One region of the Streptomyces sp. NPDC101225 genome, then DNA from elsewhere that is predicted to be linked to it. Evidence: riboswitches for the same ligand, from Rfam matches in the RefSeq annotation. Region 1 holds a riboswitch; each other region holds the start of a gene.
What was found. Region 1 has a riboswitch for thiamine pyrophosphate ahead of ACIRPX_RS16215 (thiamine ABC transporter substrate binding subunit). Riboswitches for the same ligand answer to the same signal wherever they lie in the genome.

Region 1 (9,426 bases):
CCTCGGCTGCGCGATGCGCGAGGAGGCGGCGGCGAAGATCCGCGGCGACGGCGCCCTGGTCTTCCCGCCCGTCCCGAACCTGCCCTTCGACCCCTACCGCGGTCACCTCTACACGCCCGCCGACCTGTTCGCCTCGCTGGAGCAGGGCTACGCGCACACCCCGGACGCCCTCGCCTACGCGTGGTTCCGGCGCACCAGGGCCGACGGCGACATATACGCCTCGATGCTGCGCGCCGTCCACGACGACTCCATCTCCGACGCCCTGGACGAACTCCTGCGCGGCGCGCGGGTGGTGGGCGTCATGGGCGGTCACGCGATGAAGCGCGGCACGGAGGTGTACGCCGGTGCCGCGGGCCTGGGCCGGGAGCTGAGCCGCGCCGGGTTCACCGTGGCGACCGGCGGCGGCCCGGGCGCGATGGAGGCGGCGAACCTGGGCGCGTACACGGCGCCGTACGACGACGCGATGCTGGACGAGGCCCTCCGACTGCTCGCCAAGGCACCCTCTTTCACGCCCTCGATCACCGAGTGGGCCCAGGCCGCCTTCGAGATCCGGACGCGCTGGCCGAAGGGCAACCACTCCGTGGGCATCCCCACCTGGTTCTACGGCCACGAGCCGCCGAACGCCTTCGCGTCGCACATCGCCAAGTACTTCGCCAACGCCACCCGCGAGGACGGCCTGCTGGCCCGTTCCAACGCGGGCGTGATCTTCCTGCCGGGTGCCGCCGGGACCGTACAGGAGATCTTCGACAACGCGACGCCCAACTACTACGAGTCACGCGGCGAACCGACGCCCATGGTGCTCGTCGACCGCGCGCACTGGACGGAGCGGCTGCCCACGTGGCCCCTCTTGCGGGCGCTCGCCCGGGAACGGTCGATGGAGTCCCGTATCGCCCTCGTTGACCGTATCGAGGAGGCTCCGGAGGCGTTGAAACGTCTCTGCGGTTAATAAGAAGGCAAAGCCAACGGCCGGGCCCCGCCTACGCATTGACACTCCTTATGGAACGCTTATAGACCTGTGAGTCTCTTGGGGAGAGTGAGGCTTCGCCTCCGACGATGATTCACTTCCCATGTCAGCCCCCCGCAGTTGAACATCCCGTGAAGGGCAAACGTGTCCATAACCCGTCGTTCCGTGCAGATCTTGGGCGTCGCCGCCGCTTCCTCCGCGCTCGCCCTGAGCGCCGCGGGCAGCGCGCTCGCCTGCAACATCAGCGAGTTCTCCGCCGAAGCCAAGTGCGACGGCACCCAGGGCGTCATCACCGTCACCGACAAGGACGGCTCCGGCACCCCGGCCACGATCACCGTGTTCCTCGAGAACAACGGCGCGGACGTCCAGAAGGTCGGTGAGCAGGAGGTCACCGGTTCCCGTGAGGGCGTCACCGTCACCTTCAACGAGGACTGGAAGCCGAACGCCGAGTACCGCGTCCACGTCACGGCCGGGAAGAACAAGAACCGCCCGATCGTCGACAAGGACATCACGCCGAACCTGACGACCCCCTCCGAGGGCTGCTCGAAGGGCGAGCCGACCCCGTCGCAGTCGGAGAGCAGCACGCCTCCGGCCGACGAGACCCCGAGCGCGACCCCGTCCGCCTCGGAGAGCAGCTCCGCTCCGGCCGGCACCTCGAGCAACGCGCCGTCCCCGGCGGCCGGTGACTCGAACCTGGCCGAGACCGGTGCCAACTCCAACACCGGCCTCATCGCCGGTGTCGCGGGCGCCCTGGTCGTGGTCGGCGGCGGCGCCGTCTTCTTCGGCATGCGTCGTCGTGGCGCGAGCACCAAGGGCTGACGCCCGACCCGCACTGCCGCTGTGGCCCGTCCCCGTATCCCCGGGGGACGGGCCACGGTCGTGTCAGGCGTACCGTCAGGCCGACGGTCGGGCCAGTACGACGATCTCGGCCGCGTCGAACTCCACACCGACCGTGTCCCCGACCTCCGGCGCCGCCCGCAGCGCGCACGCCGCCTCCAGGCGCGGCGCCTCCTGAGGCTGGAGGCGCAGGGCGACGTGGGTGCCCTTGAAGGTACGCGCGGCGACCGTGCAGCGCAGACCTTGGTCGGCGGCGACCAGACGGACGCCGGCGGGGCGCACGAGGAGCGTGCGCGGGCCCTGGGGGGTGTCCTCGGGCACCGGCAGCTTGCCCCACGGGGTGTCCGCGGCCTGGCCGGCCACCGCGCCCTCGACCACGTTGTCGAAGCCGAGGAAACGGGCCACGAACGCGTCCGCGGGCCGCTGCCAGACCTCCAGCGGGGTACCGGACTGCGCGATCCGCCCGTCGCGCATGACCACGACCCGGTCGGCGAGCGCGAAGGCCTCGCCCTGGTCGTGCGTCACGGCGAGGACGGTGGTGCCCAACCGCCCGAAGAGTTCCCTCAGTTCGACGACCAGTCGCTCCCGCAGCGAGCGGTCGAGCTGCCCCAGCGGCTCGTCCAGCATCAGCAGCCGGGGACGGGGCGCGAGCGCCCGGGCCAGCGCCACCCGCTGCTGCTCCCCGCCGGAGAGGGACGCGACGGCCCGGCGGGCGGCCCCCGGGAGGCCGACGAGATCCAGCAACTCCCCCACCCGCTCCTCCTGCTGGGGGCGGGAGGCACCGCGCATCCGCAGCCCGAAGGCGACGTTGCCGCCCACGTCCCGCTGCGGGAAGAGCTGGTGGTCCTGGAACATCAGGCCCACGCCCCGCCGGTGGGCGGGCACGCCCGTCTGGTCCCGGCCGTCGAGCGAGACCCGGCCGCCATCGAGGGGCTGCAGCCCCGCCACCGTCCGCAGCAGCGTCGACTTGCCGCTGCCGCTGGGCCCGAGCACACACACGATCTCGTGCTCGGCGACATCGAGGCCGACGGCGTCGAGCACGGCCCGGCCGCCGAAGCGGACCGTCGCCTCCCGCAGGCTCAGCAGCATCTAGAACTCCCCCGTCCGATCGGTACGCAACCGCTCCAGCACCAGCAGCGCCACCGCGCACACCACCATCAGAATCGTCGAAAGGGCCATCGCCTGCCCGTAGTTGAGGTCTCCCGGGCGTCCGAGGAGCCGCGCCACGGCGACCGGCAGCGTCGGATTGTCGGGGCGCGCGATGAACACGGTCGCCCCGAACTCCCCGAGCGACACGGCGAACGCGAAACCCGCCGCGACCAGCAACGCCCGCCGTACCAGGGGCAGATCGACCTCCCGCCACACCCGCCAGGGAGACGCCCCGAGCACGGCCGCCGCCTCCCGCAGCCGCGCGTCCACCGCCCGCAGCACCGGCAGCATGGTCCGCACCACGAAGGGGACGCCCACCAGCGCCTGGGCGAGCGGCACCAGGATCCAGGAGGCGCGCAGGTCGAGCGGCGGCTTGTCGAGGGCGATCAGGAAGCCGAAGCCGACGGTCACCGCGGAGACGCCCAGCGGCAGCATCAGCAGCGCGTCGAAGGCACGCACCAGCCGGCCCGCGTCCCGGCGGGCGAGGGCCGCGGCGGCGAGAGCGCCGATCAGCACCGCGATGGCGGTGGCGGCGGCCGCGTACTGGAGGGAGTTGCCGATCGCCTCGATCGGCGGGACGAGGAAGGTGCCGCCGCCGTCGTGGGTCAGCGACCGGTAGTAGCCGAAGTCCGGGGCGTCCAGCGACCGTTGCACCAGCACGGCGAGCGGCAGCACGAGCAGCACGGCGACGGTGGCGAGGACGCCGGCGAGCAGCCCCCACTCCCGCGCCCCGCGCGGCCGCCGCGCGGTCACGGACGCGTCGACCAGGCGCAGGGCCGTCTCGCGCCGCCGTACGGTCCAGGCGTGCACCGCGAGGATCGCGCCCACCGCCAGGAACTGCACGACGGTGAGCACCGCGGCGGTGGAGAGGTCGAAGATCTCGGACGTCTGCCGGTAGATCTCCACCTCGAGCGTGGAGAAGGTGGGCCCGCCCAGGATCTGCACCACGCCGAAGGAGGTGAAGGTGAAGAGGAAGACCATGAGCGCGGCCGCGGCGACGGCGGGCGTGAGCGCGGGCAGCGTCACCCTCCGCCACGCCCGCAGCGGCGAGGCGCCCAGCATCCGCGCGGCCTCCTCCTGCCGCGGGTCGAGCTGGCCCCACAGGCCGCCCACGGTACGGACGACGACGGCGTAGTTGAAGAAGACGTGCGCGAGCAGGATGGCCCACACGGTGGTGTCCAGCCGTACCCCCCACAGTGCGTCGAGGAACCCTCCGCGGCCGACGAGCGCGAGGAAGGCCGTACCGACGACGACCGTCGGCAGCACGAACGGGACGGTGACCACGGCCCGCAGCACCTGCTTGCCGGGGAAGTCGAAGCGCGCGAAGACGTATGCGCCGGGGAGCGCGATCAGCAGCGTGAGCGCGGTCGAGGCGAGCGCCTGCCAGGTGGTGAACCACAGGACGTGCCGGATGTCGGACTGCGCCACGACGTCCGCGATCCGGCCGAACCGCCAGGTGCCGTCGACCTTGAGCCCGCGCGCCACGATCGCGGCCACGGGCCAGGCGAAGAACAGCGCGAAGAACGCGACGGGCACGGCCATGAGGCCGAGCCGCGCCGCGCTCCCCGCGCGCCGGGCACGGACGGCTACTTCAGTACGAGTGACGTCCACGACTTGACCCACTGGTCACGGTTCTCGGCGATCTTGCCGGGCGCCATCCGCTCCGGGTCCTTGGCCGGCTGCCCGTACTTCTGGAACTCGGCCGGAACCCGGGCGGCCTTGCGCACCGGGTAGACGAACATGTTCAGCGGCATGTCGTCCTGGAACTCCTTGCTGACCAGGAAGTCCAGCAGCGCCTTGCCGCCCTTGGTGTTCTTGGCGTTGCTGAGCAGTCCCGCGTACTCGATCTGCCGGAAGCAGGTGCCGTACGCCGTCCCGGTCGGCGCCGTCTTCGGCTTCGGGTCGGCGTAGATGACCTCGGCGGGGGGCGAGGAGGCGTAGGAGACGACCAGCGGCCGGTCGCCCTTGGCCTTCTTGCCGCCGGCCGAGCCGGAGAACTCCTCGTTGTAGGCCTGCTCCCAGCCGTCGACGACCTTCACGCCGTTGGCCTTGAGCTTCTTCCAGTAGCCCTGCCAGCCGCCGTCACCGTACCGGGCGGCCGTGCCGAGCAGGAAGCCGAGACCCGGCGAGGAGGTGGCGGCGTTCTCCGTGACGAGGAGGTTCTTGTACTCGGGCTTGACCAGGTCGTCGAACGACTGCGGCGGCGTCAGCCCGTGCTTGCTGAAGTACGCCTTGTCGTAGTTGACGCAGATGTCGCCGGAGTCGATGGGGGTGACCCGGTGCTTGGCCTGGTCGACGCGGAACTCCGGCAGGATCATGTCGGAGCCCTTCGCCTCGTACGGCTGGAAGAGGCCGTTGTCGAGCGCCCGCGAGAGCAGGGTGTTGTCGACGCCGAAGAAGACGTCGCCCTGCGGGTTGTCCTTGGTGAGGATGGCCTTGTTGACGGCCTGCCCGGCGTCGCCGTCCTTGAGGACGTGGACCGTGTAGCCGGACCGCTTCTCGAAGTCGGCGAGGACGCTCTTCGAGACGGCCCAGGAGTCGTGGCTGACGAGGGTGACGGACGTGGAGCCGCCGGAGCCGCCGCTGCCGGACGAGGACCCGCAGGCGGACAGCGTGACGAGGCCGAGACCCACGGCGGCTGCCGCGAGCTTCCTGTAGTTGTTCACCGAATTCCTCCTGGCTGACCAGGAAGAGACGCGGCCCTGCCCGGGACCGGCGGACAGGGCCGACGGCTCCCGGGCAGGGCGCAACAGCTTGAGTGATCACCGAACTTCCTACCCAGAATGACCTGGGCAAGGTTCAGAGGGTCTGCGGCCCGGTTGCCGCACTCTCAGCGCTGTGGCGCTCCCCTGTCGGAATATGCAGATGTGTGTACGGGTGTTCGGTACGGGTGTTCGTACCGGCTCAGGTTACCGCTCGGTGGCCGCGAGCTGACCGCAGGCCCCGTCGATCTCCTGCCCCCGGGTGTCCCGGACCGTCACCGGTACACCGTGTGCGGCGATGGCCTCGACGAAGGCCTTCTCGTCCTCGGGACGGGAGGCGGTCCATTTCGAGCCGGGCGTCGGGTTGAGCGGGATCAGGTTGACGTGCACGGGCTTGCCCCTGAGCAGCCGTCCGAGGCGGTCGCCGCGCCAGGCCTGGTCGTTGATGTCCCGGATGAGCGCGTACTCGATGCTGAGCCGGCGCCCACTCCTGCCGGCGTACTCGAACCCGGCGTCGAGGACCTCGCGCACCTTCCACCGCGTGTTCACGGGGACGAGGGTGTCGCGCAGCTCGTCGTCGGGGGCGTGCAGCGAGATCGCCAGCCGGCACTTCAGTCCCTCGTCGGCGAGACGGTGGACGGCCGGCACGAGCCCGACGGTCGAGACGGTGATGCCGCGCTGCGAGAGCCCGAGCCCGTCCGGGGCCGGGTCGGTGAGCGCGCGGATCGCCGTGACGACCCGCTTGTAGTTGGCGAGGGGCTCGCCCATCCCCATGAAGACGATGTTGGACAGCCGCGCCGGCCCGCCGGGCACCTCCCCGTCCCTGAGGGCCCGCATCCCGTCCACGATCTGATGGACGATCTCCGCGGCGGAGAGATTCCGGTCCAGCCCGGCCTGCCCGGTGGCGCAGAAGGGGCAGTTCATCCCGCAGCCGGCCTGCGAGCTGATGCACATGGTGACCCGGTCCGGGTACCGCATCAGCACGGACTCGACGAGCGTCCCGTCGAACAGCCGCCACAGCGTCTTGCGGGTGGTGCCCTGGTCGGTCGACAGATGCCGTACGACGCTCATCAGCTCGGGCAGCAGCGCCTCCTGCAGCCGGCCGCGCGAACCGGCGGGGATGTCGGTCCACTCCGCCGGGTCGTGCGCGTACCGCGCGAAGTAGTGCTGCGAGAGCTGCTTGGCACGAAACGGCTTCTCCCCGATCTCGGCGACCGCCTCCTTGCGCTCGGCGGGCGAGAGATCGGCAAGATGCCGCGGCGGCTTCTTGGCTCCGCGGGGGGCTACGAAAGTGAGTTCTCCGGGCTTAGGCATGGCGGTACCAGTGTCGCAGATCGACTGGTGTGACAACCTGCCGCCGCAGGTGTGCCCCCGCACCGGCGCAGGCACCGCATCGGTGGCCGGGGCGGGGGGTCGGGTGGGCCGTGGACCGGTGGGGAGCGTCGCCCGTCGGCTACTGCTGAGAGTCGCTCGCCGTGTGCTCCAGCTTGTTCCTGAGGAGCTGCTCGTTGCGCGGGAGTTCCTTGCGGACCTGGGGGCGGACGAGGAGCGGCAGCAGGACCTTTCCGATGCCGTGCCCCTCGAAGTCCAGGTCCATCGTCAAACGGGCGCGGCGGCCGTCGTCGAGCGGCTCCACCGCCCCGTGGAAGGTGCCCCTGACCGGGCCGTCGACGCCGCGCAGCCCCCAGCTGTGCGGCGGCTCGTACTCGGTGAACTCCATGGTCATCGGCATCTCGCGGCGTCCGACCCGGCGGGTGACCCTGACCCGTGAGCCGGGGTGGAGCGGACCGGCGTCGAGCTGCTCGGCGGAGACCGCGCTCAGCTGCCACTCCGGCAGATGGGAGGGATCGATGACGTACGCCCAGACGTCCTCGGGAGTCCGGTCGACGTCGATCTCTTCATGGAAGGCGGACATGACGCCCCCCTTTCAGGATGATCCGCGGATGATCCCTTTTGAGGGCTTACAGCAGAATCGTCCCACTCGGCCGACGGTGACGCCATCGGCCGGCGGGACGTTCCGTGCCGTCAGCCGGAGCCGACGAAGAGGACCAGCAGCAGCCACACCACGGGCGCGGTCGGCAGTAGCGAGTCCAGGCGGTCCATGATGCCGCCGTGGCCGGGCAGCAGCGTGCCCATGTCCTTGATGCCCAGGTCCCGCTTGATCATCGACTCGCCGAGGTCGCCCAGCGTGGCGCTGGCGGCGACCGCGAGGCCCAGGAGCAGGCCCTGCCACCAGACGCCGTCGTCGATCAGGAACTGCAGGCACAGCGCGCCCGCGACCATCGCGAAGCCGACCGCGCCGAGCAGCCCCTCGCGGGTCTTGCCGGGACTGATGCGCGGCGCCAGCTTGTGCTTGCCGAAGCGCCAGCCGACGGCGTACGCGCCCGTGTCGCTGACCACCGTCAGCAGCAGGAAGGTCAGCACCCGCCAGGGGCCGTCCTCGGCCGCCAGCATCATGGCCACGAAGGTGGCGAGGAACGGCACGTAGAACGCCGCGAAGACGCCCGCCGTGACGTCCTTGAGGTAGCCCTCGGGCGGTTCCGTCATGCGCCAGACGAGGACGGCCAGGGCGGTCAGAGCCATCGCGACCCAGGCGCCCTCGGCGCCCCGGACGTACCCGGCGACCACCATCGCGGCACCGCCGAGCGCCAGCGGGACCAGCGGCGCCTTGATGCCCTTGCGCTCCTCGAGCCGGCTGGTCAGCTCCCACAGGCCCACCACGACGGCGACCGCGACGACCCCGACGAAGACGGCCTTGACGACGAACAGGGACGCGATGATCACCACGCCGAGTCCGACGCCGACCCCTATGGCCGCGCTCAGATCGCGCCCCGCGCTCTTCTTCTGCGGCGGGGGCGCCGGCTGCGGGGCGTCGGGCATGGGCTCCGGATTCTGCTGCACCACCCCGTAGGGCGGCGCCTGCGGGGTCTCGTCGCGGAACAAGGGGCCGCTCAGCCGAGCGGCCCCCCGGTCGTCATCCTGGTCACCGCCGTACGCGGGTCCCTCGGGCACGATGGGCATGGGGCGAGTCTGCTGCGCCTCAGGCGCATCGTACGCGGGACCCGCCGGGGCAGCCCCTTGGACAGGCCCCTGGTCCGACGGCCCCCAGTACCCGGGCTGTGAACCGGTGTGCGGCGGCGCTCCCCAGGAAGAGTCGTTCATCAGACCTCGAGCAGCTCCGCTTCCTTGTGCTTCAGGAGTTCGTCGACCTGGGCCACGTACTTGTGCGTGGTGTCGTCGAGTTCCTTCTCCGCACGGCGGCCCTCGTCCTCGCCGGTCTCGCCGTCCTTGATCATCTTGTCGATCGCGTCCTTGGCCTTGCGGCGGACGGAGCGGATGGACACGCGCGCGTCCTCGGCCTTGCCCTTGGCGACCTTGATGTAGTCGCGGCGGCGTTCCTCGGTGAGCTCGGGGAACACCACTCGGATGATGTTGCCGTCGTTGCTCGGGTTGACGCCGAGGTCGGAGTCGCGGATGGCCTGCTCGATGTTGCGCAGGGCCGACTTGTCGAACGGGGTGACGACCGCCATGCGCGGCTCCGGCACGGAGAACGAAGCCAGCTGGTTGATCGGCGTCGGCGCGCCGTAGTAGTCGGCCACGATCTTGTTGAACATCGCCGGGTGCGCACGGCCGGTGCGGATCGCTGCGAAGTCCTCCTTGGCGACCACGACGGCCTTCTCCATCTTCTCCTCGGCCTCGAGGAGGGTCTCTTCGATCACCACTTGCTCCTGCGTGTCTTGAGTAAGGCCCGGCTGCGGTTCCTTGGTGGGGCGG
Region 2 (9,426 bases), on a different contig from region 1:
GGCCTTGGCCTCCTCCAGGTCCTCCCCGGTGACGTCCGGGACGTCCACGGGGGAGCCCTTGCTCACGACCAGCGCGATCGCCGAGCCCGCGTGCCGCGTCGTGCCCGCATCCGGGGAGGTGGAGATCACGGAGCCCTTGTCCACCTCGTCGCTGAACTCACGGGTGACCATGCCGGGCTCCAGCGCGGCCTTCTTCAGCCGGGCCCTCGCCTCGGCCAGCGTCCGGCCCTCCAGGTCCGGCACCCGCACCGTCTCCGGACCGTCGGAGATGGTGAGCGTCACGGACGCGTTGTCGCGGACACGGGTACCGGGCACCGGGTCCGAGCTGATGACCGTGCCGCGCTTCACCGTGTCGCTGTAGGCGTGCTCGATCTTTCCGAGATCGAGGCCGGCGTCCCCGAGCTGCTCGCGCGCCTGCGTCTGCGTCTTCGCCAGCACCGGCGGCACCTTGGTGAACTGCCCGGAGTTGATGTACCAGACGCCCGCGCCGACCCCGAGGACCAGCAGCACGGCGAGGACGATCGCGACCGGACCCCGCCGGGCGCCCGCGCCACGGCGGCGCGGCGGCAGGGGCGGCGGGCTCTCCAGCCGGCTGGTGCGCAGCACCTCGTCCTCGTTCACCGGCAGCTGCTGCTGCATCGCCACCGCGCGCGGGATCACACTCGTACGGTCCTGGGAGATGTCCTGGTGGGCCGGGGCGAGGGCCTGCGGCGGCATCGCGTCGAGCTGGTCCGCGTCGAGCGAGACCCGTACGTCCCGCACGTGCGCGAGAAGCGCCACCGCGTCCTGCGGACGGCGCTCCGGGGCGCGGGCGGTGGCCACCGCGACCAGCTCGTCCAGCGGGTACGCCAGCCCCGGCACGGCGGCCGACGGCGGCGGGACGTCCTCGTGGATGTGCTTGTAGAGCACGGTGGCCGGCGAGTCCCCGCCGTGCGGGCGGTCGCCGGTCAGCATCTCGTACAGGACGACACCGCACGCGTACACGTCGACCCGGGGGTCGGCGATGCCGTGCTCGATCTGCTCCGGTGCGAGGTAGGAGACGGTGCCGAGGACGGTGCCCGTCGTGCTGGTGACGGTGTTCACCGCCCGGACCAGCCCGAAGTCGGCGACCTTGACCCGGCCGTCATCCCCTATCAGGACGTTCTCCGGCTTCATGTCCCGGTGCACGAATCCGGCCCGGTGCGCGGCGCCGAGCGCGGCGAGGACCGGCTCCAGGATGTCCAGGGCGGCGCGCGGCTGCAGTGCCCCGCGCTCGCGCAGCACGTCGCGCAGGGTGCACCCGGCGACGTACTCCATGGCGAGATAGACGTACGACCCGTCGGTGCCCTGGTCGAAGACCTGCACCACGTTCGGGTGGGCCAGCCGGGCGACCGACTTCGCCTCCCGGATGAACCGCTCGACGAAGGTGCCGTCGGCGGCGAGCGTCGGGTGCATCACCTTCAGCGCGAGCACGCGGTCCAGGCGGGTGTCCAGGGCCCGGTAGACCGTGGCCATCCCGCCGACCGCGATCCGCGCGTCCACGCGATAGCGCCCGTCGAGCACCTGCCCGACCAAAGGGTCCTGAAGGGTCGTATCCACGCAGGTGAGTGTACGAGCCGTGACCGACAAGGCCGTCCGATCCTGCCGGATCGGGGCGTGACTGCAGCCGACCTGTGACGGACCTCGCACCGGTTGCCGAGGCCCGTCGAACGTGCGTTCAGAACGCGGGACGCTCGGGATCCAGGTGCGCGCGCCCCTCGTGCGGCGAGGACGCCTCGGCGAAGTGCCGGCGCGGGATGCGGCCCGCCCGGTGCGCCAGCCGGCCCGCCTCCACCGCGTGCTTCATGGCCTCGGCCATCAGCTGCGGCTCCTGCGCCCGCGTCACCGCGGAGGCGAGCATCACACCCGCGCACCCCAGTTCCATCGCGAGCGCCGCGTCCGAGGCCGTACCGGCGCCCGCGTCCAGGATCACCGGCACGCGCGCGTGCTCGGTGATCAGCTGGAAGTTGTGCGGGTTGCGGATGCCGAGACCGGAGCCGATGGGCGAGCCGAGCGGCATGATCGCCGCGCAGCCGGCGTCCTCCAGCTTCCGGGCGAGGACCGGGTCGTCGTTGGTGTACGGCAGCACGGTGAAACCGTCGTCGACGAGGATCTCGGCGGCGTCGAGCAGCTCGATCGGGTCGGGCAGGAGGGTGCGCTCGTCGGCGATGACCTCCAGCTTGACCAGGTCGGTGCCGAGCGCCTCGCGCGCCATGCGCGCGGTCAGCACCGCCTCCCCGGCGGTGAAGCAGCCGGCCGTGTTCGGCAGCACCCGGATGCCGAGCTGGTCCAGGACGGAGAGCACCGAGCCGTGCACCGAGGGGTCCACGCGCCGCATCGCGACCGTGGTCAGCTCCGTGCCGGACGCCACCAGCGCCCGCTCCAGCACGTCGAGGCTCGGGGCACCGCCGGTGCCCATGATCAGGCGGGACGTGAAGGACGTACCGCCGATGGCGAAGGGATCGTCGGCCATGGGTCAGCCTCCTTGGACGGCGGTGAGGACCTCGACGCGGTCCCCCTCGGAGAGGGGCGTCGACGGCCACTGCGCGCGCGGGACGACGGTTTCGTTGAGCGCGGCGGCCACTCCGGTGGGGGCCGCGGTCAGCGCCCGCACAACGGTGTCGAGAGCCGTGCCGGAAGCGAACTCCCGGAGCTCCCCGTTGACGGAGATGTTCATGCGGGCTGCTCCACGCGCCCGAAGCGCCTCGGGGTGAACGGGAGGGCCTCGTGCGGGAGATCGCCGGTGGTCAGGACGTGCGCCATGGCGTCGCCGGTCACCGGCGTCAGCAGCACGCCGTTGCGGTGGTGCCCGGTGGCCAGCAGCAGACCGGGCAGCTGCGTCGGGCCGAGCAGAGGGGCGTTGTCGGGGGAGCCCGGACGCAGGCCCGCACGCGTCTCCGTCAGCGGCAGCTCGGTGATGCCGGGGACCAGCTCGTGCGCGTCGCGCAGCAGCTCGTACACCCCGCCCGCGGTGACCGTCGTGTCCCAGCCGAGCTCCTCGGTGGTCGCGCCGATCACCAGCTCGCCGCTCTCGCGCGGCACCAGATAGACCTGGCTGCCGCGCACCACGGCGCGCACGGTGCGGCTGAGGAAGGGCGCGAGCCGCCGCGGCACACTCAGCCGCAGCACCTGCCCCTTCACCGGCCGCACCGGCGGCAGCACGTCGCCCGGGACCCCCGGGAGCCGCCCGCTGAGACTGCCGGCGGCCAGCACCACCTGGCCCGCGCCCAGCGCGGTGCCGTCCGCCGTGGTGACACCGCGGGCCCGGTCCCGTACGGCGTGGAAGCGCTCGGCCCACTGGCGGTGGAAGACCACGCCCGCGTGCTCGCAGGCGGCGACCAGCGCGCGTGCCAGCCGCCGCGGGTCGATCTGGTGGTCGCCGTCGACCCGGAGCCCACCGCGCACGCCCGGCGCGAGCATCGGTTCCAGGCGCCGGCACTCGCGGCCCGACAGCCACTCCGACTCCAGGCCCGACGCCCGCTGCAGGGCGTGCAGTTCGCGCAGGTGGGCGCGGTCGTCGGCGTCCAGCGCGACGGCCAGCGTGCCGCACCGGCGGTAGCCGAGGTCGTGCCCGGTGAGCTCGGTGAGCTCGGCCGTGAACTCCGGATAGCGGCGGGCCGAGGCGAGGTTCAGGCCGAGCAGGGTCTGCTCGCCGTGGTGCAGTTCGGTGACCGCGGCGAGCATCCCGGCGGCCACCTGCGCGGCCCCGCCACCCGGCTCGGGGTCCACGACGGCCGTGGCGAACCCGCGTTGCGCGGCCCGCCAGGCCGTGACCAGGCCGATGATTCCGCCCCCGATGACGAGGACGTCGGACGTACGTGACGACATGGGCGTCCAGCCCCTCCCTTCGCCGGCATGACCCGGATCAGGTTCGTACGGTCGGAGGCCGCCAGCCTCCCTCTCAGCCCGGTGCGTCCGGGCTCCCGCGAGTGCTTGTACGGTGGCCACCCTAGCCCGACCCTCCGCGCCTCTGTAAGGGAGCCTCCCGCCGTGCCCCGCTCGCTGGACGGACTCGTCCTCGCCCCCGTCGCCGACCAGGCCCCAGGTCAGGTGGGCACCCGGACGCGGTTCACGTACCACGAGAAGGACGGCGGGATCTGGGCCGAGTACGCGGGCGGGGATGTCGTACGGGGCCGTCTGGTGGGTACCCGGGACGGTGACCGGCTGGACTTCCGGTACGTGCAGCTCAAGCGGGACGGGACGACGTCCTCGGGGCACTGCGTGTCCACGGTGGTGGAGCTGCCGGACGGGCGCGTGCGGCTGGAGGAGAGCTGGGAGTGGGAGTCGGGGACCGGCAGCGGCACCAGTGTTGTGGAGCAGGTCACCGAGTGAGCGCGACCGCTGACTGACACTGTGTCAGTTGGCTAGGGTGATCAGGTGAGCGAGCAGACGCAGGAGACGGGCGGGCCGCCCTCGCGGCACGTGGTCGTGGTCGGCGCGGGCATGGCCGGGGTGCAGTCCGCGGTGGCGCTGCGCGAACAGGGCTTCACCGGCCGCGTGACCCTGATCGGCGCCGAGCCCCACCAGCCCTACGACCGGCCCCCGCTGTCCAAGGCCGTCCTGCTCGGCAAGTCCGAGGGCTCCGCCTTCGACGTCGACTTCGAGGCGCTCGGCATCGAACTCCGGCTCGGGTGCGAGGTACTGGGCGTGCGCCCCGCCGAGCACCGGCTGGACACCGAGGCCGGGCCCGTCCGCTACGACGTCCTCGTGCTCGCCACCGGTGCCGAACCGATTCGGCTGCCGGGCGCCGAGGGCGTCCCCGGTGTGCATCTGCTGCGCACCCTGGACGACGCCGACCGGCTGCGGCCCGTCCTCGCCCGGCAGCACGACATCGTGGTGGTCGGCGCGGGCTGGATCGGGGCCGAGTTCGCCACGGCCGCGCGCGAGGCGGGCTGCGCGGTGACGGTCGTCGAGGCGGCGGACCGGCCGCTCGCCGGCGCCCTGCCCGCCGAGGTGGCCGCCCCGATGGCCGCCTGGTACGCCGACGCCGGCGTCGAACTGCGCACGCACACGCGCGTGGAGCGTGTCGAGCCCGGCGCGGTCGTCCTCGACGACGGCTCGCGGCTGCCCGCGGGCGCGGTCGTGGTCGGCATCGGCGCCCGCCCCGCCACGGCCTGGCTCGGCGGCTCCGGCATCGAGCTCGGAGCGCACCACGAGATCGTCGCGGACGCCCATCTGCGCACCTCGGCACCGGACGTCTACGCCGTCGGCGACTGCGCCTCCTTCCCGTCGCGGCGCTACGGCGAGCGCCTGCTGGTCCACCACTGGGACAACGCCCTGCAGGGGCCGCGCACGGTCGCCGAGAACATCGTCGCCGAAGCCAACGGTGCGGCGGCGGCCGTCTACGACCCCGTTCCGTACTTCTGGTCCGAGCAGTTCGGCCGCTTCGTCCAGTACGCCGGCCATCACGCCGCCGCCGACACGACCCTGTGGCGCGGCGACCCGGCCGGGCCCGCCTGGTCCGTCTGCTGGCTGCGCGAGGGCCGGCTGGTCGGCCTGCTCGCGGTCGGCCGGCCCCGGGACCTGGCGCAGGGCAGACGGCTGATCGAGGCCGGCACACCGATGGACGCCGAGCGCATGGGGGATCCGTCCAGGCCCCTGAAGGCCGCCACGGCGTAACACGGAACCCCAGGTCGGGCCGGCCTGGCTTCCGACTGTCGGTGCGGGATGGCAGGCTTGATTCCGTGACCGAGATTGACGCAAAGATCGATGCTCTCGTCCCCGCCTGGCTCACCCTGCCCGACATCGCAGAGATGCTCGACGTCGAGGTGACGCGAGTGCGGCAGCTGGTCAAGGAGGGCCAGCTCATCGCCGTACGCCGTGGTGAGAACCGCGCACTGCACGTCCCCGCCGCCTTCATCGACGGGCACAAGGTCGTCAAGGGCCTGAGCGGCACCCTGACGCTCCTGCGCGACGACGGCTTCACCGACGAGGAGATGCTCGAGTGGCTCTTCACTCCCGACGAGAGCCTGCCGGGCACCCCCGCCCAGGCCCTCAGCGAGAATCGAGGCACGGAGGTGAAGCGCCGCGCCCAGGCGCTCGCCGTCTGATCCGAACCCGCTGATCCGAACACCGTCCGGCGTACGGGCCGGGGTCCGCGGGCCGCGGCCGTGGTGCACCGCGGCCGCGGCACCGAAGCCTCCCGCGGGCCCGCGGCCCGTACGCCACCGACCACGGGGGACACCCACATGCCCGGCACCGCCGCCACCGCACGCGCCCGACTCGCCGACGCCCGCGTCTACCTCTGCACGGACGCGCGCAGGCGCCAGGGCGATCTGCCGCAGTTCCTGGACGCCGTCCTGGCGGGGGGCGTCGACATCGTGCAGCTGCGCGACAAGGGCATGGAGGCGGGCGAGGAGCTCGAGCACCTGGAGGTCTTCGCCGACGCCTGTGCCCGCCACGGCAGGCTGCTGGCGGTCAACGACCGCGCGGACGTGGCGCACGCGGCCGGCGCGGACGTCCTCCACCTCGGCCAGGGCGACCTCCCGGTCCCCGCGGCCCGCGCGATCCTCGGCGGCGACGTCCTCGTCGGCCGCTCGACCCACGCGGAGTCCGAGGCCGCGGCGGCCGCCGTCCAGGAGGGCGTCGACTACTTCTGCACCGGGCCCTGCTGGCCGACCCCGACCAAGCCGGGCCGGCACGCCCCCGGCCTCGACCTGGTCCGGTACACCGCATCCCTCGGCACCGACCGCCCCTGGTTCGCCATCGGCGGCATCGACCTCGCCAACCTCGACCAGGTGATCGACGCCGGAGCCCGCCGGGTCGTGGTCGTCCGCGCCGTCACCGAGGCGGCGGACCCGGGCGCCGCGGCGGCCGAGTTCGCCGAGCGGCTGCGGCAGGCCTGATCACGCCGGCTGTCCGAGGCGTGGACAGCAAGTCGACAATTCGGGTAAAAATCCCGCGTTCGGTTGGGGGACCGTCGCCCCCTGGTTAACCTGCGAGTATGGCCCTCGGAACCGCATCCACCAGGACTGACCGCGCACGCACCGTGCGGGACGTGCTCGCCACGGGCAAGACGACGTACTCCTTCGAGTTCTCGGCGCCCAAGACGCCCAAGGGCGAGCGGAACCTGTGGAGCGCGCTGCGCAGGGTCGAGGCCGTGGCTCCCGACTTCGTCTCCGTGACGTACGGCGCCGGCGGCTCCACGCGCGCGGGCACGGTCAGGGAGACCGAGCAGATCGTCGCCGACACCACGCTGACCCCGGTCGCCCACCTCACCGCGGTCAACCACTCCGTCGCCGAACTGCGCAACATCATCGGCCAGTACGCCGACGCCGGGATCCGCAACATGCTCGCCGTGCGCGGCGACCCGCCCGGGGACCCCATGGGGGACTGGGTGCCGCACCCGAAGGGCCTCGTCTACGCGGCGGACCTCGTCCGGCTCATCAAGGAGTCCGGCGACTTCTGCGTGGGCGTCGCGGCCTTCCCGGAGATGCACCCGCGCTCCGAGGACTGGGACACGGACGTCTCCCGCTTCGTGGACAAGTGCCGGGCCGGCGCCGACTACGCGATCACCCAGATGTTCTTCCAGCCGGAGTCCTATCTGCGGCTGCGCGACCGCGTGCAGGCGGCCGGCTGCGAGACCCCCGTCATCCCCGAAGTGATGCCGGTGACCAGTGTGAAGATGCTGGAACGGCTGCCGCAGCTCAGCAACGCCCGCATCCCGTCCGTCCTGAAAGAGCGGATCCTCACAGCAAAAGACGATCCGGCCGCTGTACGCTCCATTGGCATTGAATTCGCCACGGAGTTCTGCGCACGGCTGCTGGCCGAGGGAGTGCCGGGTCTGCACTTCATCACGCTCAACAACTCCACGGCGACGCTGGAAATCTACGAGAACCTGGGTCTGCACCACCCCCCGCAGGCCTAGACCGGCCGCACCGGTGTACGACACACTGCGTAGCGGCGACTGGGAGAGGGGCGTACATGGGCTGGACGGTCCTCTATATCGCGTTCGGCATCGTCGCACTGTGGCTGCTCGGTGAGGTGCTGCTGCAGTACAAGGCGCGGCTGCGCTGGCGGCTGCTCGCGTTCGCGGGCTTCCTGGGTGTCGTCATCGGGGTGCTGATCCCCTCGGTGATCGTCATCGGACTGGGCGCGGCCGCGTTCGCGGTCGGCCAGACCTACGTCACCCTCTCCTTCCGCCGCGGCTTCTCGGCGGGCTGGGCGGTCAAGCGCCCGGAGGGCGAGGACGGCGGCAGGGGGCGGCGCGGCAGGGCGGAGCACCAGGATCCGACCCTGGAGGTCTCCGACCTCGAGGCGGACGAGGGCGCGTACGACGAGCGGGCCGCCTACACCCGCGAGAACGTCGCCTACGGCGACGACGACTACGACCGCGACGACGTCTTCACGCCCGCGCACCAGGCCCAGCCCACGGCCGCCGAGAGCACCATGGTGTACGAGCCGCAGCCCATGCCCGACGACACCGGTTCGTACGGCATCTACGACAACGCCGCCTACGCCGGCGCCGGCCAGCCCCAGGACCAGGCCCAGGACCAGTACGCGGCGGCCGCCCAGGGCGGCGACCAGGCCTACGCCTACGACTACTCGGGCTACGACCAGCAGCAGTACGGCTACGACACCGGCGGCCAGCAGCAGTACGCCGCCTACTCCGACCCGTACATCGGCACGCAGACGTACGGCGGCTACGACGCCTACGGGCAGCAGCAGTACGGCCAGCAGGGCTACGGCCAGGACCAGCAGCAGTACGGCCAGCAGGGCTACGGCGGCGAGACCCCGTCCGGCGGGGTGTGGGTCCCGCAGCAGCGCACCGACGAGTCCTACGGCGGCGAGCTCCCGCCGGAGCAGCCCTACCCCTACCAGGGCGACGGCCAGGCGCAGGGGAACGGGTACGACGAGCAGTACCGCTTCTGAACGCGCTCCGTCCCCGCGCCCCTCGCCGCCGGACGAGGCTCACTGCGAGCCTCTGAACTCCGGTCCCTCCACGATGAGTCCGGCCACCAGCGCGCCGGACATGCCCGCGTGCGGGAGACCGCCGCCGGGATGAGCCCATCCGCCGACCCGGTACAGACCCGGCAGGCGGGTGGTGTTGGCCGGGTGCAGGAAGCGCCCGCCCCCGGCGGCCAGCGACGGCGCGGACACCCCGCCCGAGCCGCTGCCCGTCGTCTCCTCGCGCCACAGGATCCGCTCCCGCAGCCCCGGTATCACCGCCTCCGCCGCGGCGACGAGTTCGCCGGCGAGGGCTTCGCGCCGTCCGGGCAGGTCCCGTCCGCCGTCCGAGGCGACCACCGCGGACAGGACCACCGACTCGTGGTCGCCGTCCGGCCGCAGCGCCGGGTCGTCCGGCCGCAGCACGGTCACCGTGGGCCGCACGGGCCCGGGGGACGGCGAGCCGAGGGCGTCCAGCTCGGCCGCGCGGTCGGGGGCGTGGACGATCGTGCGATGCACCGC
Region 3 (9,426 bases), on a different contig from region 1:
TGACCTTGCAGAAACGTGCCTGTCAACGCGTGCATATGCGTCCGCCCTACCCCACTGCATGAGCCCTACTATCGGCTCGCCATGACAGCAGCAGGGAAGCACCAGGTGAGCCGCGCGGAAACCTCACGCCGAGGCAGCCGGCCGGGCCGGGCGGGCATCAGGGACGTTGCCGCCGCCGCCGGAGTCTCCATCACGACCGTCTCGGACGCCCTCAACGGCAAGGGCCGGCTCCCGGACGCCACCCGACGCCATGTCCGCGAGGTCGCAGACCGGCTGGGCTACCGCCCGTCGGCGGCGGCCCGAACGCTCCGTACCGGCAAGTCGGGCCTCATCGGCCTGACCGTGACGACGTACGGGGATGAACCTTTCACCTTCACCGAGTTCGCCTACTTCGCCGAGATGGCGCGCGCCGCCACCTCGGCCGCCCTCGCCCGCGGCTACGCGCTGGTCATCCTGCCCGCGACCTCGCGCCACGACGTGTGGTCCAACGTCGCGCTGGACGGCACGGTCGTCATCGACCCCTCCGACCAGGACCCGGTCGTCAGCGAGCTGGTCCGGCAGGGTTTACCGGTCGTCTCCGACGGCCGCCCGGCAGGCGCCCTCCCGGTCACCGCCTGGGTCGACAACGACCACGAGGCCGCCGTCCTCGGCATCCTCGACCATCTGGCCGCCGCCGGCGCCCGCCGTATCGGCCTGCTGACCGGGACGACGACCGACACGTACACGCATCTGTCGACGACGGCCTACCTGCGCTGGTGCGAACGCGTCGGCCAGGACCCGGTGTACGAGGCCTACCCGGCGCACGACCCCTGTGCGGGCGCCGTCGCCGCCGACCGCCTGCTCGCCCGCCCCGACCGGCCCGACGCCGTCTACGGCCTGTTCGACCCGAACGGCACCGACCTGCTTGCCGCGGCCCGCCGCTACGGCATGCGCGTACCGGACGACCTGCTTCTGGTCTGCTGCAGCGAGTCCACCGTGTACGCCAACACCGAGCCGCCGATCACCACGCTCTCGCTCAAGCCGCGGCGCATCGGCACGGCGGTCGTGCAGCTCCTCATCGACGCGATCGAGGGGGTCGACTCGGACCGGCCGGTCGAGCAGGTGATACCGACGGAGCTGATCGTGCGCACCTCCTCGCAGCGGCGCCCGCCGCGGACGACGGTCAGTGCGCCGCGATCACCCGAGGAGGAGTAGGGCAGAGTCGGTCAGCATGCGGTCCAAGCCCTGCCCAATCGGGGCGAAAGCCGCGGTGAACTGGACTCTTACTCCGATTCACCACCCCTGGGTCATCACATGGCGCGATCGGCATTCCTATGATGGGCCCACGACACCGCGGGCCGCTGCGACCAGGCAGTCCGAAGCGGTGCAGATGCGGCGCGATGGTGGAGGGGTCTGATGACTCAGGGGGCCGGTCAGGGACCCGAAGCGGAACGGACGGCGACGTTGCGCGACTTCCGGGTACCGGCGTACGTCCACGAGACCGGTCCGTACGGCCAGAACGCCCGTCCCGGTGACGTCGTCCCGCCCGAGGAGACCGCCCTTCCCGAGGGGTACACACCGACCGAGCGCGACCTGCCCGTCATCAACCGCGGTGACACGCTCCAGGTGCCCGTCGCGCCCGGGCCCCAGGCCGCCCCGCAGGAGACGGACGGCAGCGGCCCCCTGTACGTCGTCGGCGACGTGCACGGCTATCTGGACGAGCTGCTCGCCGCCCTCCGGGAGCAGGGCCTCGTCGACGCCGCGGGACAGTGGTGCGCCGGCACCTCCCGGCTGTGGTTCCTCGGCGACTTCACCGACCGCGGCCCCGACGGCATCGGCGTCATCGAGCTCGTGATGCGCCTGTCGGCGGAGGCGGCCGCGGCCGGCGGCTACTGCAAGGCGCTCATGGGCAACCACGAGCTGCTGCTGCTCGGCGCCAAGCGGTTCGGCGACACCCCCGTCAACTCCGGCGCGGGCACGGCCACGTTCCAGGCCGCCTGGCTCCTCAACGGCGGCCAGAAGACCGACATGGACCGCCTGCAGGACCACCATCTGCAGTGGATGGCCCGCCTCGACGCCATGGAGTCGGTCGACGGCTATCTGCTCGTCCACTCGGACACCACCGCCTACCTCGACTACGGCGACTCGATCGAGGCGGTCAACGACACCGTCCGCGAGACGCTCACGCGCAACGACGCCGACGAGTGCTGGGATCTGTTCCGCAAGTTCACCAAGCGGTTCTCCTTCCGCGACGAAGGTGGTGCAGACGCCGTCCGTTCCCTGCTGGATACGTACGGCGGCACACGGATCGTTCACGGCCACAGCCCCATCCCGTACCTGCTGGGCGAGGTCGGGTCCGAGGACGGCGAGGACAGCGCGGGCCCGGTGGTCGAGGGGCCGCACGTCTACGCCGAGGGGCTGGCCATCGCGATGGACGGCGGAGTGACCATGGCCGGAAAGCTACTGGTGCAACAACTTCCCCTGGATATCTGAACGTTCACAGGGCAGGCGACCTCCCGCAGGAGGAATCACGACGAACGGTGCAGGCCGGCGGCCAATTTCTGGAAACCCCCTGTCACCACGTGCCGTGACCGCTCTACCATCGGCTTATCCGTAGCAGGCTCCCCTCCGTTTCTGCCCGACGGCTCGTTGGCATGCGAGCCCCAAGCCCTACGGAGCATCGGGGGATGCACATGAACAGCGTTCCGCAGCACCTGCTGAGTGAGGACCGCCAGGAATACGAGCGGGTCCTCGACGAGGCGCTGCGCTCCGCCCCAAACCGCCCGGAACTGGCCGCTGTGGGACAGCGGCTCAACGCCGAACAGCTGCGCACCATGGCGCTCAACGCCTCCGCGCTCATCACGGCGGCCGCGGCGACCGAGTACCAGCACTACGTGAAGGTGCGCGAGGAACTGCGCCAGCCGGCGTCGTCCACCCCGTCGTCCACCCGCGAGGCGGGCTCCTCGGAGCCCGGCGGGCCGGCGATGGGGCTCGCCACCACCCTCGGCGAGGCCGCCGAGACAGCCGGCGCGGGCGCCGTCGCCGTCGCCGCCGTCCTCACGCCGGTCCTCGCCGGAACAGCCGCGGTGATCTTCCTGCTCGTCGGCTATGTCATCAGGTCGCTCGACCCCGGCCAGGTGTTCGGCAAGACCATGATCACCGCCGGCTGGGTGTTCGGCGCCCTGACCGCGGCGGCGATCCTGGTCGCCGCCGTCGGACTGCTGCTCACCGCTCTGCGCAACAGGCCGTCGTCGGAGAGCGGGCCGTACGGCGAACTGCGCGGGGACGTGGCGCTGGCCAGAGAGGCCTGGCGCGAGGCGCTTCTGGAGCGCGGCATCATGCCGTTCCTCGGGGAGGCCCTCGCCGACCCGGGCGCCGCAGCGGCGCTGCACAGCACCACACCGCGGACGCCGACCAGCCGTATGCCGAGTCTGGGCTACGACCGCCCCGGCTTCAGCAGCCCGGACGACGGCGCCACCGGACCGCGCCCGAGCTTCTCGAGCCCCGACTACACCAGCCCGGAGTTCGGAGGCCCGGAACACCAGCCGGAGTGACGGCCGGCTTGCGCCCTCCGCAGCGGAACCGTCCGCCGGGGCCGGCCGGGGGAGCGCAGGCCGAACACCCCTTGCGCCGTGCCCGCCTCGATCCCCTCACGTGGTCAGCGGGGTAGACCGTCCAGGTCGAACCCGTGGTCGACGACGTCGTGTGCCACGTCCATGAGGGGAATGTCGTGGGTGAAGGCGTAGGCGCGCAGGCGCGCGAGGGCTTCCTCCACGGAGATGCCGAGCAGAACGGTCAGGGCGCCGGTCGCCTGGTGGATCAGGGCACGATGCAGCGGCAGCGGGTTGCTGCTGCTCATGTCGTGGATGCCGTGGGGCGTGGTGAGGATCGCCGTGACGCCTTCGGCGAGGGCGAGCAGATCGCTCATCTCGGGGCGGGTGAGCATGCCGACGGTACTGCGGTGGCCGGTGAGGACGCCGAGCCGGGCCACCCCCAGATGGACGGGGACGGCATGTGCGGCCTGCGCGGGCTTGGGGTGCGTGGCGGCGAGCAGGGCAGGCCACCGGTCCTCGGGCACGGCGTGCAGATCGGGGACGAGTACGACGTCACCGGTGCGGGCCGCGTCCACGGTGGGGCCCTCACCGAGGGTGAACTGGAGATCCTCGAAGGCGACCCCGGCGGTGTCCGCCGGGTCGTACCAGACGAGTTCGAGGCCGGAGTGGTCGAGCAGGCAGAGGGTGAGGCTGTCGAGGCCGAGGGCGGTCGCGCAGGCTCCGGGCGAGAGCGCCGTCAGGCCGTGGCCCTCCTGGGTGGCGACGGCCAGCAGGCCGGGGATGTCGGGGGTTTCTGCGGGCACCGCGGGGCTCCTTGACTGAGTGCGGTGGGGCGCCGGCGGCGCGGGCCGCAGGACGGCACGAAACAAGCGTCACGAGCGGCGCGGGCGATCCTGCGCGGTGGCGAAGATCCCGGCGGACACGCGGCCCTCGACGACGAGTCGGCACAGGTCGGTCAGTGACCTCCGGTTGCTGCGGGCGTGGGCGCGCAGGCGGTCGAAGGCGATGTCGGGCGAGATGTCCAGCTGGGCCCCGAGGGCGCCTTTGGCCTGCTCGATGATGATCCGGCTGTTCAGCGCGGTCTGCAGCTGGCCGACCCGTTCGGCCTGGTCCTGGGCCAGGCGCTGGTGCAGGATGCCGATGGTCGCAGCGTCCGCGAGGGCCTGTCCCAGGCGCAGGCTCGCCGGGTGGAGGCCGACGGGGAGGGCGTGGAAGACGTTCACCGCGCCGATGACCTCCTCGCGCAGGCGCAGCGGGATGGCGGCCACCGCGGCGAATCCGGCCGTGCGGGCCGCCTTGGTGAAGCGTGGCCAGCGTTCGGCGGCGGCCTGCCGGGTCAGGTCCACGGGGCCGACCTGCTCGTGCTGACGGCAGCAGTCCTTCGACGGTCCCTCGTCGAACTCGATCTGCGCCTCTTCCAGTTGGTGCGCGGTGTGCGTGGACGCGGTCACGTCCACCAGCCGTCCCCGGGTGTCGACCATGATCACCCCGATCGCCGTCACATCCAGCAGTTCGAGCATGTGATCGGTGAGGACATGCAGGAAATCGACCAGGTAGAAGCCCTCCACCAGGGTGTCGGCCAACTCCAGGAATGCTTGCGCGATTCGTTCGTCGCGCTCCCCTTGCGCCATCGAGCACTCCTCCTTCGCCCCCTGCCACCGTCGCTGTGCGACGATCCGGCCCGGGGGCTTGGCCCGCTGTCATTGTCCCGCTGTCCCGCACGGGCGGGAACAGAACCACCGCATTCGCGACAACCGGCTCATGGAGCCCGACAGCCGTCAGGCGGTACTCCCCGGACGCACTCGTACGAACAGCTCGCGACCGGCGCCACGGCCCGCGGTGGGGGAAACGCGACGACCGGCCGGCCGCTGGGCACACGCCGGAGCCACGACACTCCGTGGCGCGGCACCGCGACGCCGTGGCGCGGCACCGCGACGCTCCGTGGCGCGCCGGCCGTCGTCTCCGGCGCGCGGCCCGTCGCGGTGGGCGTGCCCGGCTCGAACGGCTCCCTCCCTGGGGTGGGCCGGCCCGCCCGCCGCGCACGCCTTCGACCTCTAAGGACGGCGCCGGGCCGGACCCCTCCCGTACGGCGCCGGGCCGGACCCCTCCCGTACGGCGCCGGGCCGGACCCCTCCCGTACGGCGCCGGCAGGCGGGCCCTCTCCTCGGAGCCGTCCCGCAGTCCGCGTCGCAGCAAGCGGCGTCGGCGTGTCTTCTCCGTCCGGGCGATCACCCCGGAAACGGCGCCCGCGCGGACGCCGGCCGTGAAGGCGCCGGCCACCACGCCCACCCACGGCGGGTGCCGTGCCGCACCGCACGGGCCCTTCCCTCGCCGTCGGGGAGGGAAGGGCCCGTGGAGTGCGGACGCGCCGGGGGCTCAGTCCGCCAGGGGCAGATACACACGGTTCCCGCTCGCCGCGAACTCCTTCGACTTCTGGAGCATGCCCTCGGCGATCTCCTCGGGCGAGGCCCCCTCAGCCGCCGCACCACCGAACCGCTCCGTGATGCTCTGGCTGATCTTCATCGAGCAGAACTTCGGCCCGCACATCGAGCAGAAGTGGGCGGTCTTGGCGGGCTCGGCCGGCAGGGTCTCGTCGTGGAACTCCCGTGCCGTGTCCGGGTCCAGGGCGAGATTGAACTGGTCCTCCCACCGGAACTCGAACCGGGCGTCGGACAGCGCGTCGTCCCACTCCTGGGCACCGGGGTGCCCCTTGGCGAGGTCGGCCGCGTGCGCGGCGATCTTGTAGGTGATGACGCCGGTCTTGACGTCGTCACGGTTGGGCAGGCCCAGGTGCTCCTTGGGCGTGACGTAGCAGAGCATGGCCGTGCCCCACCAGGCGATCATCGCGGCACCGATGCCGGAGGTGATGTGGTCGTACGCCGGCGCGACGTCCGTGGTCAGCGGGCCGAGCGTGTAGAACGGCGCCTCCTCGCAGATCTCCTGCTGAAGGTCGATGTTCTCCTTGATCTTGTGCATCGGGACGTGTCCCGGACCTTCGATCATGGTCTGCACGTGGAAGCGCTTGGCGATCGTGTTGAGCTCCCCGAGCGTGCGCAGCTCGGCGAACTGCGCCTCGTCGTTGGCGTCCGCGATCGAACCCGGCCGCAGACCGTCGCCCAGCGAGTACGTGACGTCGTAGGCGGCGAGGATCTCGCAGAGCTCCTCGAAGTTCTCGTACAGGAACGACTCCTTGTGGTGCGCGAGGCACCAGGCGGCCATGATCGAGCCGCCGCGCGAGACGATGCCGGTCTTGCGGTTCGCGGTGAGCGGGACGTACGGCAGGCGGACCCCCGCGTGGACCGTCATGTAGTCCACGCCCTGCTCGGCCTGCTCGATGACGGTGTCCTTGTAGATCTCCCAGGTGAGCTCCTCCGCCCGGCCGTCGACCTTCTCCAGGGCCTGGTAGAGCGGCACGGTGCCGATGGGCACGGGGGAGTTGCGCAGCACCCATTCACGTGTCGTGTGGATGTTGCGGCCGGTGGACAGGTCCATGACCGTGTCGGCGCCCCAGCGGGTCGCCCAGGTCATCTTCTCGACCTCCTCCTCGATGGAGGACGTCACCGCGGAATTGCCGATGTTGGCGTTGACCTTCACCAGGAACCTCTTGCCGATGATCATCGGCTCGATCTCCGGGTGGTTGACGTTGGCCGGCAGCACCGCGCGGCCCGCCGCGATCTCCTCGCGGACCACCTCCGGCGCCACGTTCTCCCGGAGCGCCACGAACTCCATCTCGGGTGTGATCTCGCCCTGGCGTGCGTAGGCGAGCTGGGTGACCGCCTTCCCTTCGCGTCCGCGCCGCGGCTGGCGCGGACGTCCGGGGAAGACCGCGTCGAGGTTGCGCAGCCCGCCACGCGGCGAGGTGTGCTTGATGCCGTCGTCCTCCGGGCGTACGGGGCGGCCCGCGTACTCCTCGGTGTCGCCACGGGCGACGATCCAGTTCTCCCGCAGCGGGGCGAGCCCCCTGCGGACATCGGTGTGGGTGAGCGGATCGGTGTACGGGCCGGAGGTGTCGTACAGCGTGACCGACTGCCCGTTGGTGAGGTGCACCTGACGGACCGGCACCCGCAGATCGGGGCGTGAGCCCTCGACATACGCCTTGTGCCAGCCGACGGACTTCCCGGCCTCCGAGGACTGTTCTGCGGACTGTTCGCCCGGAAGGGACGGTGCGTCCTGGTCGGAGGCAGGCGTGCGTACGTCCTTGTTGGTCATGAGACCTACTCCCTACGCCGGCATTACCCGGTAACAGGTTCGGCGGTCGACGCAGCGATATCCGTCTGTCGACGTCTCGTCGGACCATCACCCGACTTCGGTGATGTTCCACGTGAAACATCGCAGGGACGGAGGTCAGCGCCCTCTCAGCCCGGTGCTCCGAGCTCCCGCGTGTGCAAAGGTGTCTCCACGCTAGCGTCAATTCCGGCGAGCTGAACAGGGGGCCCCGGCGTTCTTGCAATGATCGGGCCGTGACCACGACACACCGGCACCCCTACCCATCCCCGGAGCCGCCCCACGGTCCCGGCTCCGACAGCGGCCAGGGGTACGGCCACGATGCCCACCACGATCACGGCGCCGGACCACGTACCGGCCGTGATCACAGCGGGCACGCCGGCGGGCAGGGCAGCGGCCACGGGCACGGCGGCCATGCCGGCGCCGCTCACGGGCACTCGCACAGCCACGGTCCCGCCGCGCCCGTCTCCCGGCACCTGCGCAAGGTCATCGCGGCGGTGCTCATCCCGTTCGCCGCGGCCGTGGTGGTCGGGCTCGTGGTGCTGTGGCCCGGGGGCGCACCGGCCCACCAGCGATCCGGCGTGGGATTCGACCGGCAGACCCAGCAGGCGACGGTCGCCCAGGTCGTGAACGTGAGCTGCACGGCGGTGAACGGCTCCGGACAGGCCTCGGCGGGCGACACCTCCGGCACCGCGGGCTCCTCCGCCCGGCAGCCGGAGAAGGGCACCTGCAAGAAGGCGACGATCCACGTCGACACCGGCAAGGACAAGGGCCGCACGTTCACCGAGATCGTGCAGCCGGACCAGTCGCGGCAGCTGCACGAGGGCGAGAAGGTCGTGGCCGCCTACGAGCCCTCCGCACCCAAGGAACTGCAGTACTCGGTCACCGACGTCGACCGCCGCTTCCCCATGGCGCTGCTCGCCGGCATCTTCGCGCTCGCCGTCGTGGTCGTCGGGCGGCTGCGCGGTGTCATGGCGCTGGTCGCGCTGGCCGTCAGCTTCATGGTGCTGACCTTCTTCATCCTGCCCGCGATCCTGCAGGGCTCGAACCCGCTGCTCGTGGCGGTGGTCGGGGCGAGCGCCATCATGCTGCTCGCCCTCTACATGTGCCACGGCCTGTCCGCCCGTACGTCCGTGGCGGTGCTCGGCACGCTGCTCTCCCTCGCACTGATCGGCGTGCTCGGCTCGGGGTTCATCGGCTGGGCCGCCCTGACCGGCAACACGGACGACAGCACCGGCCTGATCCACGGCCTCTACCCGTCGATCGACATGAGCGGTCTGCTGCTCGCGGGCGTCATCATCGGCTCGCTCGGCGTCCTCGACGACGTGACGGTCACCCAGACCTCGGCGGTCTGGGAGCTGCACGAGGCGAACCCCTCGATGGGCCGCCGTGAGCTGTACCGGGCCGGAATCCGCATCGGCCGGGACCACATCGCGTCCGTCGTCAACACCCTCGTCCTCGCCTACGCGGGCGCCGCACTGCCGTTGCTGCTGCTCTTCTCCATCGCGCAGAGCGGCGTGGGGACGGTCGCCAACAGCGAGCTGGTCGCCGAGGAGATCGTCCGCACCCTGGTGGGCTCGATCGGCCTGGTCGCCTCCGTACCCGTCACCACGCTGCTCGCGGCCGTGGTGGTCGCGGCCGACCGGCCGGGGCCCGAGCCGGTCGCGGC

Region 2: linked by a shared signal. The riboswitch ahead of thiO (glycine oxidase ThiO) and the one ahead of ACIRPX_RS16215 (thiamine ABC transporter substrate binding subunit) in region 1 are both predicted to bind thiamine pyrophosphate.
Region 3: linked by a shared signal. The riboswitch ahead of thiC (phosphomethylpyrimidine synthase ThiC) and the one ahead of ACIRPX_RS16215 (thiamine ABC transporter substrate binding subunit) in region 1 are both predicted to bind thiamine pyrophosphate.

The regions. Positions count from the first base shown of each region.
Region 1 covers NZ_JBIWOE010000009.1:212,408-221,833, reverse strand. The annotation lists gene ACIRPX_RS16235 (LOG family protein) at 1-946, shown strand, start outside; gene ACIRPX_RS16230 (LAETG motif-containing sortase-dependent surface protein) at 1,130-1,783, shown strand; gene ACIRPX_RS16225 (ABC transporter ATP-binding protein) at 1,859-2,890, opposite strand; gene ACIRPX_RS16220 (ABC transporter permease) at 2,891-4,492, opposite strand; gene ACIRPX_RS16215 (thiamine ABC transporter substrate binding subunit) at 4,537-5,616, opposite strand; TPP riboswitch at 5,704-5,811, opposite strand; gene rlmN (23S rRNA (adenine(2503)-C(2))-methyltransferase RlmN) at 5,860-6,966, opposite strand; gene ACIRPX_RS16205 (SRPBCC family protein) at 7,106-7,567, opposite strand; gene ACIRPX_RS16200 (phosphatidate cytidylyltransferase) at 7,678-8,814, opposite strand; gene frr (ribosome recycling factor) at 8,814-9,371, opposite strand.
Region 2 covers NZ_JBIWOE010000007.1:69,321-78,746, reverse strand. The annotation lists gene pknB (Stk1 family PASTA domain-containing Ser/Thr kinase) at 1-1,578, opposite strand, end outside; gene ACIRPX_RS12615 (thiazole synthase) at 1,697-2,491, opposite strand; gene thiS (sulfur carrier protein ThiS) at 2,495-2,695, opposite strand; gene thiO (glycine oxidase ThiO) at 2,692-3,846, opposite strand; TPP riboswitch at 3,844-3,955, opposite strand; gene ACIRPX_RS12600 (hypothetical protein) at 4,009-4,350, shown strand; gene ACIRPX_RS12595 (NAD(P)/FAD-dependent oxidoreductase) at 4,396-5,637, shown strand; gene ACIRPX_RS12590 (Rv2175c family DNA-binding protein) at 5,703-6,068, shown strand; gene thiE (thiamine phosphate synthase) at 6,207-6,863, shown strand; gene metF (methylenetetrahydrofolate reductase [NAD(P)H]) at 6,962-7,885, shown strand; gene ACIRPX_RS12575 (hypothetical protein) at 7,942-8,889, shown strand; gene ACIRPX_RS12570 (phytoene desaturase family protein) at 8,929-9,426, opposite strand, start outside.
Region 3 covers NZ_JBIWOE010000016.1:48,471-57,896, forward strand. The annotation lists gene ACIRPX_RS22630 (LacI family DNA-binding transcriptional regulator) at 82-1,194, shown strand; gene ACIRPX_RS22635 (metallophosphoesterase) at 1,396-2,472, shown strand; gene ACIRPX_RS22640 (hypothetical protein) at 2,667-3,533, shown strand; gene ACIRPX_RS22645 (GAF and ANTAR domain-containing protein) at 3,638-4,336, opposite strand; gene ACIRPX_RS22650 (ANTAR domain-containing protein) at 4,406-5,164, opposite strand; gene thiC (phosphomethylpyrimidine synthase ThiC) at 5,910-7,742, opposite strand; TPP riboswitch at 7,735-7,923, opposite strand; gene ACIRPX_RS22660 (YibE/F family protein) at 7,994-9,426, shown strand, end outside.